Regions from separate parts of the Gordonia sp. CPCC 206044 genome, predicted to be linked through region 1. Evidence: predicted binding sites of a transcription regulator. Region 1 holds the regulator's gene; the other holds the start of a gene.
The links. The regulator HspR, encoded in region 1, represses chaperone genes until heat shock. The targets are predictions, from matches to a motif close to ANNTGAGTNNNNNNNACTCANNT.
Positions count from the first base shown of each region.

Region 2: a site for HspR is predicted at 3,042-3,064, ahead of clpB (ATP-dependent chaperone ClpB). Genes of this name have one in related genera too.

Region 1 is NZ_JBCLVL010000011.1:133,716-139,349, reverse strand. Features, by position in the region: gene dnaK (molecular chaperone DnaK) at 1-1,583, shown strand, start outside; gene grpE (nucleotide exchange factor GrpE) at 1,580-2,236, shown strand; gene dnaJ (molecular chaperone DnaJ) at 2,367-3,563, shown strand; gene AAFP35_RS18140 (heat shock protein transcriptional repressor HspR) at 3,566-3,955, shown strand; gene AAFP35_RS18135 (hypothetical protein) at 4,201-5,325, shown strand; gene AAFP35_RS18130 (FAD-binding oxidoreductase) at 5,370-5,634, opposite strand, start outside.
Region 2 is NZ_JBCLVL010000022.1:42,667-48,300, reverse strand. Features, by position in the region: gene AAFP35_RS24690 (dihydroxyacetone kinase family protein) at 1-322, shown strand, start outside; gene clpB (ATP-dependent chaperone ClpB) at 420-2,972, opposite strand; gene AAFP35_RS24680 (AAA family ATPase) at 3,162-3,707, shown strand; gene AAFP35_RS24675 (hypothetical protein) at 3,768-4,232, opposite strand; gene AAFP35_RS24670 (VOC family protein) at 4,485-4,985, shown strand; gene AAFP35_RS24665 (sensor histidine kinase) at 5,363-5,634, opposite strand, start outside.

The DNA of each region.
Region 1 (5,634 bases):
TCAGCGCTCGCACGCTGCAGAAGCTGAAGCGAGACGCCGAGTCGTACCTGGGTGAGGACGTCACCGACGCGGTCATCACGGTGCCGGCCTACTTCAACGATTCACAGCGTCAGGCCACCAAGGAAGCCGGACAGATCGCGGGCCTCAACGTGCTGCGCATCGTCAACGAGCCGACCGCGGCCGCGCTCGCTTACGGCCTCGACAAGGGCGAGAAGGAACAGACCATCCTGGTGTTCGACCTCGGTGGCGGTACCTTCGACGTCTCGCTGCTGGAGATCGGCGACGGTGTCGTCGAGGTCCGCGCCACCTCGGGTGACAACGAGCTCGGTGGTGACGACTGGGATCAGCGGATCGTCGACTGGCTCGTGGAGAAGTTCAAGAGCCAGAACGGCATCGACCTGACCAAGGACAAGATGGCCCTGCAGCGTCTGCGTGAGGCTGCCGAGAAGGCCAAGATCGAACTGTCGGCATCGCAGTCGACCTCGATCAACCTGCCCTACATCACCGTCGACGCCGACAAGAACCCGCTGTTCCTCGACGAGCAGCTGTCGCGTAGCGAGTTCCAGAAGATCACCTCGGACCTGCTCGAGCGCACCCGTGCGCCGTTCCAGGCGGTCATCAAGGACGCAGGCATCGCCGTCGGCGACATCGACCACGTGGTGCTCGTCGGTGGTTCGACCCGTATGCCCGCGGTCACCGAACTGGTGAAGGAGCTCACCGGGGGGCAGGAGCCCAACAAGGGCGTGAACCCGGATGAGGTCGTCGCCGTCGGTGCGGCCCTGCAGGCCGGTGTGCTGCGCGGTGAGGTCAAGGACGTGCTGCTGCTCGACGTGACCCCGCTGAGCCTGGGCATCGAGACCAAGGGTGGCGTGATGCACAAGCTGATCGAGCGCAACACCACCATCCCGACCAAGCGGTCGGAGACCTACACCACCGCCGAGGACAACCAGCCGTCGGTGCAGATCCAGGTCTATCAGGGTGAGCGCGAGATCGCCTCGCACAACAAGCTGCTCGGTTCCTTCGAGCTCGGTGGCATCGCCCCCGCGCCGCAGGGTGTCCCGCAGATCGAGGTGACCTTCGACATCGACGCCAACGGCATCGTGCACGTCACCGCAAAGGACAAGGGCACCGGCAAGGAGAACTCGATCCGCATCCAGGAGGGCTCCGGCCTCTCCAAGGAGGAGATCGACCGCATGATCAAGGATGCCGAGGCACACGCGGACGAAGACCGCACTCGTCGTGAGGAGGCCGAGACCCGCAACCAGGCCGAGTCGCTGGTCAACCAGACCGAGAAGTTCCTCAAGGACAACGAGGACAAGGTCCCCGGTGAGGTCAAGGACAAGGTCAACGCGTCGATCGCCGAAGCGCAGGAAGCCCTGAAGGGCACCGACATCGGTGCGATCAAGTCGGCGATCGAGAAGTTGTCGGCAGAGTCGCAGGAAATGGGTCAGGCGATCTACGCGGCGGCGGCTGCAGAATCGCCGAACGGTTCGGCCGGTGAAGGCGCCGAGAACACCGCGGACAGCGATGTCGTGGATGCCGAGGTTGTCGACGAGCCCAGCAATTCCGGAGACAACAAGTGACCGCTGAGCGGCCGGAGAGCGCACCATCGGAGGAACCGGTCACGGTGACCGATCGTCGTCGTATCGACCCGGAAACGGGTCAGGTACGCGAGGATTCGGCCGCCGGGCCGGGCCCGGCAGCCGCTGATCCGGCGGAAGCAGGAGTACCTGGTGCCGACGAGCCCATCGAGATCCCGGTGGCCGATCAAGAGGTTGCCGAGCTGACCGCCGCCCTCCAGCGGGAGCGGGCACAGTTCGCTAACTTCAAACGTCGCGCGGCAGAGGAGCGCCAAGGGTCCGTTGCCTACGGCAAGCAGCTGCTCATCGAGAAGCTGGTGCCGATCCTCGACGATCTCGAACGTGCCCGCGAGCACGGGGATCTCGAGAGCGGACCGCTGAAGGTGATGGCCGACAAGCTCACCGGGGCATTGAGTGCCGAGGGCCTCGCCAAGTTCGGCGAGCCCGGAGACGCCTTCGACCCGGAGCTCCACGAGGCCGTGCAGCACGACGGTGACGGCGCCAACCCGGTGCTCGGTGCGGTGTACCGCAGCGGATACCGGGTCGGGGAGAAGGTGATCCGGACCGCGATGGTCACGGTCACCGATCCGGCAGACGGCGTTGCGGCATCTTCGGCCGACGGTGCATCCGCAACAGAACAGACTGGTGCACAATAAGCGCACCGAACATCGGCCTGCCCGGTGGCGCGCAGCGGCGACGGACCGTCGCGCGGGGCGCGTCACCGGGCAGAGCAGTTCAGATACAACTACATCCAGACAATTGACATATCGAAGGAGGTGACGTCTGGTGGCTCCACAGCGAGAGTGGTTGGAACACGACTTCTACAAGGACCTGGGCGTTGCTTCTGACGCTTCTGCTGAAGAGATCAAGAAGGCCTACCGGAAGCTCGCCCGCGAGCTGCACCCGGACGCGAATCCCGGCGATTCGGCGGCTGAAGAACGCTTCAAGCGGGTGTCCGAAGCCCACAGCGTGCTGTCCGACGCCGAGAAGCGCAAGGAGTACGACGAAACCCGCGCGATGTTCGCCGGCGGGCGATTCCGCGGCGGGGGCAACGGCTTTCCCGGGGGCTTCCCCGGCGGGGGCGGCACCACGTACACGACGACCGGTGGCGCCGACTTCAACATCGGTGACCTGTTCGGCGGGGGCGGCGACACCGCGGGCGGCGGATTCGGCGATCTGTTCGAGGGGCTGTTCAACCGCTCCGGCCAACGGACGTCGACGGCCAGCCGACCCAAGCGCGGCAACGATCTCGAAACCGAGACCACACTGAGTTTCTCCGACGCGGCACTCGGCACCACCGTGCCGTTGCGCGTGACGAGCCCGTCGCCGTGCACGACCTGCCACGGCAGCGGCGCCAAGCCGGGTACCAGCCCGCGAGTCTGCCCGAACTGCAACGGATCCGGCTTCGTCAGCCGTAACCAGGGTGCGTTCGGGTTCAGCGAACCGTGCCAGGACTGCCAGGGCACCGGCTCGCGTATCGACGATCCGTGCACCGACTGCGACGGCAGCGGCGTCAAGGTCCGGGCACGCACCATCAACGTGCGTATCCCGGCAGGTGTCGAGGACGGCCAACGTATCCGCCTGGCCGGGCAAGGTGAGGCCGGACGGCGTGGTGCGCCGTCGGGCGATCTGTACGTCGTCGTGCACGTGACGCCGGACAAGGTCTTCACGCGCAGCGGTAACGACCTGAAAGTTCAACTACCGGTGAGCATTTCCGAGCTGGTGCTGGGGGCAACGGTCTCCGTGCCGACGCTCGACGGCTCGGTCGGGGTGAAGATCCCGGCCAACACCACCGACGGACGCACCCTGCGTGTCCGCGGACGAGGAGTGCCGAAACGATCCGGTGGCGCGGGCGATCTGCTCGTCACCGTGAAGGTGGCCGTCCCGACACAGCTCGACGACGCCGCCGTCGAGGCGATGCGCGCCTACGCGGCAGCGGAAAGGGCCGGCGGCTTCGATCCCCGCGCGGGATGGGGGCGATGATGATGGCCGGCAAGAAGGAAACCGGCGCGACCTTCATGATCTCGGTCGCCGCCGAACTCGCGGGTATGCATGCCCAGACCCTCCGGACCTACGACCGGTTGGGTCTGGTCACCCCGCAACGCACCAGCGGCGGAGGTCGCCGCTACTCGTCGCGCGACGTGGAACTGCTCCGCGAGATCCAGCGGCTCTCCCAGGAAGAGGGCGTCAACCTCGCGGGCATCAAACGGATCATCGACCTGTCCAACCAGGTCGACGCGCTGCAGCAGCGCGTCCGCGAATTGCAGAACGAACTCGACCAGGTGTCGTCGCGGCGCGGCGGCGAACTCGTCCCGGTGCCACGGACCAGCGCCCTGGTCGTGTGGCAGCCGCGGCGGAAGCGCAACGCCGACTGATCGGCTCGAATCCGTACCCGCTACCCTGTCCGGAAAGAGTGATGCGTGCACGCCGCAGGGGGCAGGTGAGGTGTCGGGCACCCGCCCGCTTTCCGAGGAGCGACGCCCACTTGCAGGGTGGGCGTCCGCATTCCGGGGGGAGACCGTACCCCTGTGTTCGAGGCCTGACCTGCGCCTCGGGGGACAGGCCGGTGCGGGCGTCACGCGGGGCAGGCACGTAACCGAGACAGGGGACAGGAAACATCATGGCCGAGACGCAGAGCGCCCCGACTGTGGGCGGCTCGTCCTCGGCCGGTTCGGTGTTGGGGATCTCCGTCGTCGAGGACCAGGTCGCGTCCGTGGTCCGCGACGCGGGCGGGGAGATCATCGCCAGCAACCTGGTCGATCTGCCGGACCCGTCGGCGCAGAGTGCCGAAACCGCGATCGGCGAGTTGGTGGGATCGGTGCCCTACGAGATCCACCGCATCGGCGTCGCCTGTGCCCGACCCGCCACCCAGAACTATCTGCAGGCCAACCTCGCCCCGGACCCGACACGTCCCGCGTGGCACGACAAGGTCGTCGTCACCGACATGCCCGCCGCTCTGGCCGAGGTCGCTCGCGCCCAGTTCGGGAGCCGGGGCATCGTCGCGGTGATCGATCTCGACCGCGCCGGGGTTCCGTCGCCCGGATCGTCGGTCGTCACGTTGGACTCGGCGACCGGCGAAGTGCTGGGGACCGCCGAGTTCGCCTACGGATCGCCCGGCCCCGTCACCGATCCCGACCATGCGGGAGCCGTCGCCGATGCGATGACGTCGGCACCCGGCGGATCGTCGGTGACGTCGGTGTTGCTGACCGGCCCGGGCGCGGAGATGCCCGGCGTGGCCGCGGCGATGGAATACGCACTGGCCCGGCCGGTCACCGTGGCCCCTCAACCGGCACTTGCGCCCGCCGTCGGCGCGGCGGTGATCGGCGCACGTCGATCACCGGTCGGCGGTGCATCGAACCGACGATGGTGGTTGATCGGTGCCGCGCTGGTGGGAGCGGTCGTCCTGGGAGCGATCGCTGCCTCGGCCGTCCTGGCCGGCGTCGATTCCGGTAAGGAGGCCGCACCACCGTCGACGGTGACAGCGCCTCCGTCGACGATCACGCTGACCGAGACACCGGAACCGGTCACCAAGACCCAGACCGAGACCGAGCAGGTCACGGCCACGCCGGACCGCGAGACAGTCACACGGACCCGCACCGTCACCCCGAGCGATCAGCCCACCGAGGAACCGAGCACCGTCACCGAGACGGCCACCGAGACCGAGACGGTCACCGAGACGACCACCACCCGGGGAACAGGCTTCGGCGGCGGCCCGAGCGCCAACGCCGACCGACCCGGGGCCTGAACCGGCGATCCTCCACGGCGAGCGGCACGTCGGGGCGCCGACGCTCAGATCGGATCGTGCTGAATCCGGCTGGCCGGCACACCGGCGATGATCAGTCGGCGTCGCGTCGCGTCGATCATCCCGGCAGATCCGGCGATGAGTACCTGATGTTGGCTCCAATCCCCGGCCGCGACCACCGCGTCGGGGAGCCTGCCGAGGCGATGCTCGATTCCCAGGCTGTCCGGTGTCGCGACGGAGTTGATCCACCAGGGATCCTCGGTCTCCTCGGACACCGCGGTGATCTGCAGCCACGGATTGGTGGTGGCGATG
Region 2 (5,634 bases), on a different contig from region 1:
CTCTGCATTCGACCGCGCGGACGATTTCACGGCGGCCCTTCGGGACGGCAGCACAGCGGCACTTGCCGAGATCCAGGATCTCGGTGGTGCCCAGGTCGGCGACAACACGATGGTCGACGCCCTCGCACCTGCCGTGGATGCCCTGGGAAACGCCGAAACACTGCGCGCCACCGCCGATCGGTCCGAGCAGGGAGCGGAGTCGACGCGTGAGACCATCGCGACCAAGGGTCGCGCCAGCTACGTCGGGGAGAACGCCCGCGGCGTCGTCGATCCCGGCGCGCTGGTCATCGCCTGGTTGTACCGGGCCGCCGCCGAGACCTGACCGGCCGCCGACGGCACCACCGGCAACCGAAAAGTCCCCGTGACCGGCGCCGAGGGGTTTCCTCGGAGCACCATCACGGGGACGATCTCGGTCGAGATCAGCCGAGCACCAACGACTCTCCGTCGGCGCCGACATTGACCGGTACCACGTCACCGTCGTGGATGTCGCCGGCCAGCAACGCCTTCGCGAGACTGTCGCCGATCGACTTCTGCACGAGCCGCCGCAGCGGCCGGGCACCGTAGAGCGGGTCGAAACCGCGTTCGGCCAGCCATTCCTTCGCCTTGGACGACACCTCGAGGTCGAGACGTCGTTGGGCCAGACGATACTTGAGCTGTCCGATCTGGATGTCGACGATGGACACCAGTTCCTCCGGGCTCAGCGCGTCGAAGACGATCACGTCGTCGAGACGGTTGATGAACTCCGGCTTGAACCGACTACGGACCGCCGTCATCACCTGTTCCTTGTCTCCACCCGCACCCAGGTTGGACGTCAGGATCAGGATGGTGTTGCGGAAGTCGACCGTGCGTCCCTGACCGTCGGTCAGACGTCCTTCGTCGAGCACCTGCAACAGCACGTCGAACACATCCGGATGCGCCTTCTCGATCTCGTCGAAGAGCACCACCGTGTACGGACGACGCCGTACCGCCTCGGTCAGCTGTCCCCCGGCCTCGTAGCCGACGTAACCCGGAGGGGCACCGACGAGTCGTGCAACGCTGTGCTTTTCGCCGTACTCGCTCATGTCGATCCGGACCATGGCCCGCTCGTCGTCGAACAGGAACTCCGCGAGCGCCTTGGCCAGCTCGGTCTTGCCGACGCCGGTGGGGCCGAGGAACATGAACGACCCGAGCGGACGGTTCGGATCCGCGACACCCGCACGCGCACGCCGCACCGCATCGGAGACCGCCTGCACGGCATTCTTCTGACCGATGACCCGGTGTCCGAGTTCGTCTTCCATGCGCAGCAGCTTGGCGGTCTCACCTTCGAGCATGCGTCCCGCGGGAATGCCGGTCCACGCCGACACGACCTGCGCGACATCGTCGGGGCCGACCTCCTCCTGCAGCATCACGTCCTGGCCGGGATCGGTACCGGTCTTCTCCAGCGCGGCCTCGAGACTTTTCTCCAAGCCGGGGATCTTGCCGTAGCGCAGTTCCGCGGCGCGTCCCAGATCACCGTTGCGCTCGGCCCGATCAGCCTCGCCGCGAAGCGTCTCCAGCTCCTCTTTGAGGTCACGGACCGCATCGATCGCCGACTTCTCGGACTGCCAACGTGCCGAGAGCTCGCTGAGCTTCTCCTTCTCGTCGGCCAGTTCCTGACGCAACTTCTCCAGTCGTTCCTTCGACGCCGCGTCGGTTTCCTTCTGCAGCGCAACCTCTTCGACCTCGAGGCGGCGGACCACACGCTCGACCGCGTCGATCTCCTCCGGACGGGAGTCGATCTCCATGCGCAGCCGCGAGGCGGCCTCGTCGACCAGGTCGATGGCCTTGTCCGGCAAGAAGCGCGAAGTGATGTACCGATCGGAAAGCGTTGCCGCCGAGACCAATGCGGAGTCGGTGATACGCACGCCGTGGTGCACCTCGTAGCGGTCCTTGAGTCCACGCAGGATGCCGATGGTGTCCTCCACCGACGGCTCACCCACGTACACCTGCTGGAACCGCCGCTCCAGAGCGGCATCCTTCTCGATGTACTTGCGGTATTCCTCCAGGGTGGTCGCGCCCACCAGGCGCAGTTCACCACGTGCCAACATCGGCTTGATCATGTTGCCCGCATCCATCGCGGACTCGCCGGTGGCGCCGGCGCCGACGATGGTGTGCAACTCGTCGATGAAGGTGATGATCTCGCCTGCCGAACCCTTGATCTCGTCGAGGACGGCCTTGAGTCGTTCCTCGAACTCGCCGCGGTACTTGGCGCCGGCCACCATCGATCCCAGATCGAGGGAGACCACCGTCTTGTTCCGCAGGGATTCGGGCACATCTCCGGCCACCACGCGCTGGGCCAGGCCCTCGACGACGGCGGTCTTGCCGACGCCGGGCTCGCCGATGAGGACCGGGTTGTTCTTGGTGCGGCGACTCAGGACCTGCACGACGCGACGGATCTCGGCGTCACGGCCGATGACCGGGTCGAGTTTGCCCTCGCGAGCGGCGGCGGTCAGGTCGGTGGAGTACTTCTCCAGCGCCTGATACGTCGACTCGGGGTCCTCCGAGGTGACCCGGGCATTACCGCGCACGGTCACGAATGCCTCACGCAGCGCTTGCGGGGTGGCCCCCGCGTTGGCCAGCAGTTTGGCGGTGTCGGAGTCGCCGGTCGCCAGGCCGGCGAGGATGTGTTCGGTCGACACGTACTCGTCGTCGAGTTCGCCTGCGAGCTGCTGGGCAGCCGTGATCGCCGCGATCGACTCGCGGCTCAGTTGCGGCTGCGCGCTTGCACTGGAGACCGTCGGTGCACGATCCACGAGTGCCTGGGCCTGCGCACGAACGCTCGACGGGTCCACGCCGACCGCCTTGAGCAGCGGTGACGCGATGCCGTCGGACTGATCGAGCAGGGCGACCAGGATGTGAGCCGGACGCACGTCGGAATTGCCAGCAGCGGCCGCGGCCTGCACGGCAGCACTCAGCGCCTGCTGTGTCTTGGTGGTCGGGTTGAAGCTGTCCACTCGCGTGTACCTTTCTCTTTAGTCCAACAGGCTCAAGTATGAGCCATTCGAGTGGTCCAACGCCAGCAAAGTTGAGCGTATTCCGCTCAAGTCACATTGTGCGGGTCCCGCTCACTCATTCTGCTCCCGCACACCGCACCGAGTCAGCGAGAACGAGGACGGGGAGCGTCAGCCGTTAGGGTCTGGTGCATGCGAGGCGACATCGTGCTGCTGACCGGGCCTCCCGGAGCAGGCAAGTCCACCACCGCCGCCGCATTGGCGGCCGGATTCGAGAAATCTGTCCATCTGCACACCGACGACTTCTGGCACTACATCGTTTCCGGCGCGATACCGCCGTATCTTCCCGAATCCGATCAGCAGAACCAGACCGCCATGCGCGCGATCGCCCTGACCACGGTCACCTACGCCGAGGGCGGGTACACGGTTGTCGTGGACGGGGTCGTGGGCCCATGGATGCTGCACCACTTCGACGCCGCCGTGCGCGAGGCCATCACGGTCCACTACCTCGTCTTGCGCCCCTCCCGCGAGACGGCCCTCGCGCGTGCCGTCGGCCGAAGCGGCCCCGACGACCTGACCGACGCGGAACCGATCCTCGCGATGTGGGACCAATTCGCCGACCTCGGCAACCTCGAGCGCCACGTCCTCGATACTGGCGACCAGACACCCGGACAGACGCTTCAGATGGTCCGCGATGCCGTGGCGGGCAGCGCATTTCGCCTCGCGTCACCGGACTGAATCCAGATGCACAGCAATAGTCCGCGCATCCCGCGGATTATTGCTGCCCCTCGAAGTCGGTCAAGGCGCGGTGAAGGTTCCGATCCCGGGCAGAGAGGGTTGCCCGGCATTCGGGTACGCGGCGGAACCGGTGACCTGAACGGTCACGATGATCTGTCCACTGCCGGTGCGGACCTTTGACACCACGGGTGTGGGATTCAGGTAGTAGGGGCAGGGTTTCACTGTCGTGACACCACTACGGCCCGTCGCGGTATTGAGATATCCGATGCGTACCAGCGCACCGGCGGCCGAACTCGAACAGATCGACGGACTCGCAGGCGCCGAGAACGCGGTTTCGCCGCGTATACCGGTGGTCGCCGCGGTGACGTTGGCGAAGTAGGGACCAGGAACGACCAGGCCGCTGACCGCAACCGCACTGGCCGGTATCTGGTAAACGGGGACAGGCGCCGCGTGTGCCGCACCGACCCCGGTGGTGACAGCTCCCGCCACCGCGAGGGCGCCGATGGTTCCGATCGTCCTTCGCATGCAAGTCTCCTCGGGCAGAACGGATGACAGACCCCACGGAACGCCCCCGACGGAATCTTGACCGTTTTATCCGATTTCGCCGGTCGCGCGTTACTGCCACCCACAAAACGGCAGGACGCGTCGCGCCAAATATCTCGATGAACCCGGTTTCACAGCAGGAATCCATGGCCGGACCGACCGGAGCACGTTCGTCGACACCTGGCATGCTGTCGGTGACGACCGCAGTACCTGCCCCCCGGAGGTCCGGACACGATGAGTGACAAGAGTTATGGACCCATCACCCAGGTCGCCTGGGTGGTCGAGGACATCGCGGCCACCGAAGAGCTGCTGACGGGGCTGTGCGGCGCAGGCCGGTGGATGCGGATGCCGAATGTGGAGTTCGGCGCCAACTGCGAATACCGCGGCAATCCAGCCGATTTCGTGACACATGTTTCGCTGTCGTATGTCGGCGACATGCAACTCGAACTCATCGAGCCGGTATCGGGCGAGAGCGTCTACACCGAGTTCCTGGCACGCAGCGGCCCGGGGCTGCATCATGTGTGCTTCGAACCGGAGGATTTCGACAATGCGGTCGACGACGCACGAGGACGGGACATCTCGATTCCTCTGCACGGCGAGATCGGTGACGGCACGATGCGTTTCGCGTATCTCGATTGCTCGGCAGCGGGTGTCCCCTACATCGAGTTGGCGGAGATCTCGCCGACGATGCGCGCGTTCTACGCGGAGATCAAGGCGAACGCGCACCGCGACTGACCGCATTATCGCCGATATCTCCGGAGTACACGCCGGAATCGGGTTGTTCCTCGAAATGACGCCGCTGCGATTCACGATGCCGCAAGATGTTGTGATTCCACCACCTGCTCGAGGAGGATCACGATGGCTTTCATGTCTCTGACCGCTGCGTGGCGCCGGTGTGCGGGAGCGCACCCCTTCCGTCGACATGCACCACTCACTCCGGAGGAACGCCACAATCTCGCGATGTCACAGCGTCCGGTGGCGATGGTGACCGCGTCTCTCGGGGGCCACCCCAGCTCATCGGGGTATCGGCGCTAGCGAGCGAATGGGCTGCACGGGTTGAACTGTCAGCGTCGGAGGGTGCCGAGACGACTTGCGCATGACCGCTGACGCATTCACTCCCACACCGCGCGAACCTCGAAACCCGAACCACCGGTACGCCTCCCGGCCGAGAATGTGCCACCGGTGAGGACCACGCGTTCACGCATACCGATCAGCCCCAGTCCCGCACCCGAGTTCGCCGTCAGGCCGGCGGAGACCGACCCTCCGTCGTCGACCACGTGCACCGTCACCGTGCGGGGACCAGCCACCACCACCGAAACCGTCACGCGTGCACCGCGCCCGGCGTGCTTGGCGACATTGCTGAGCGCCTCCTGCACCAACCGGT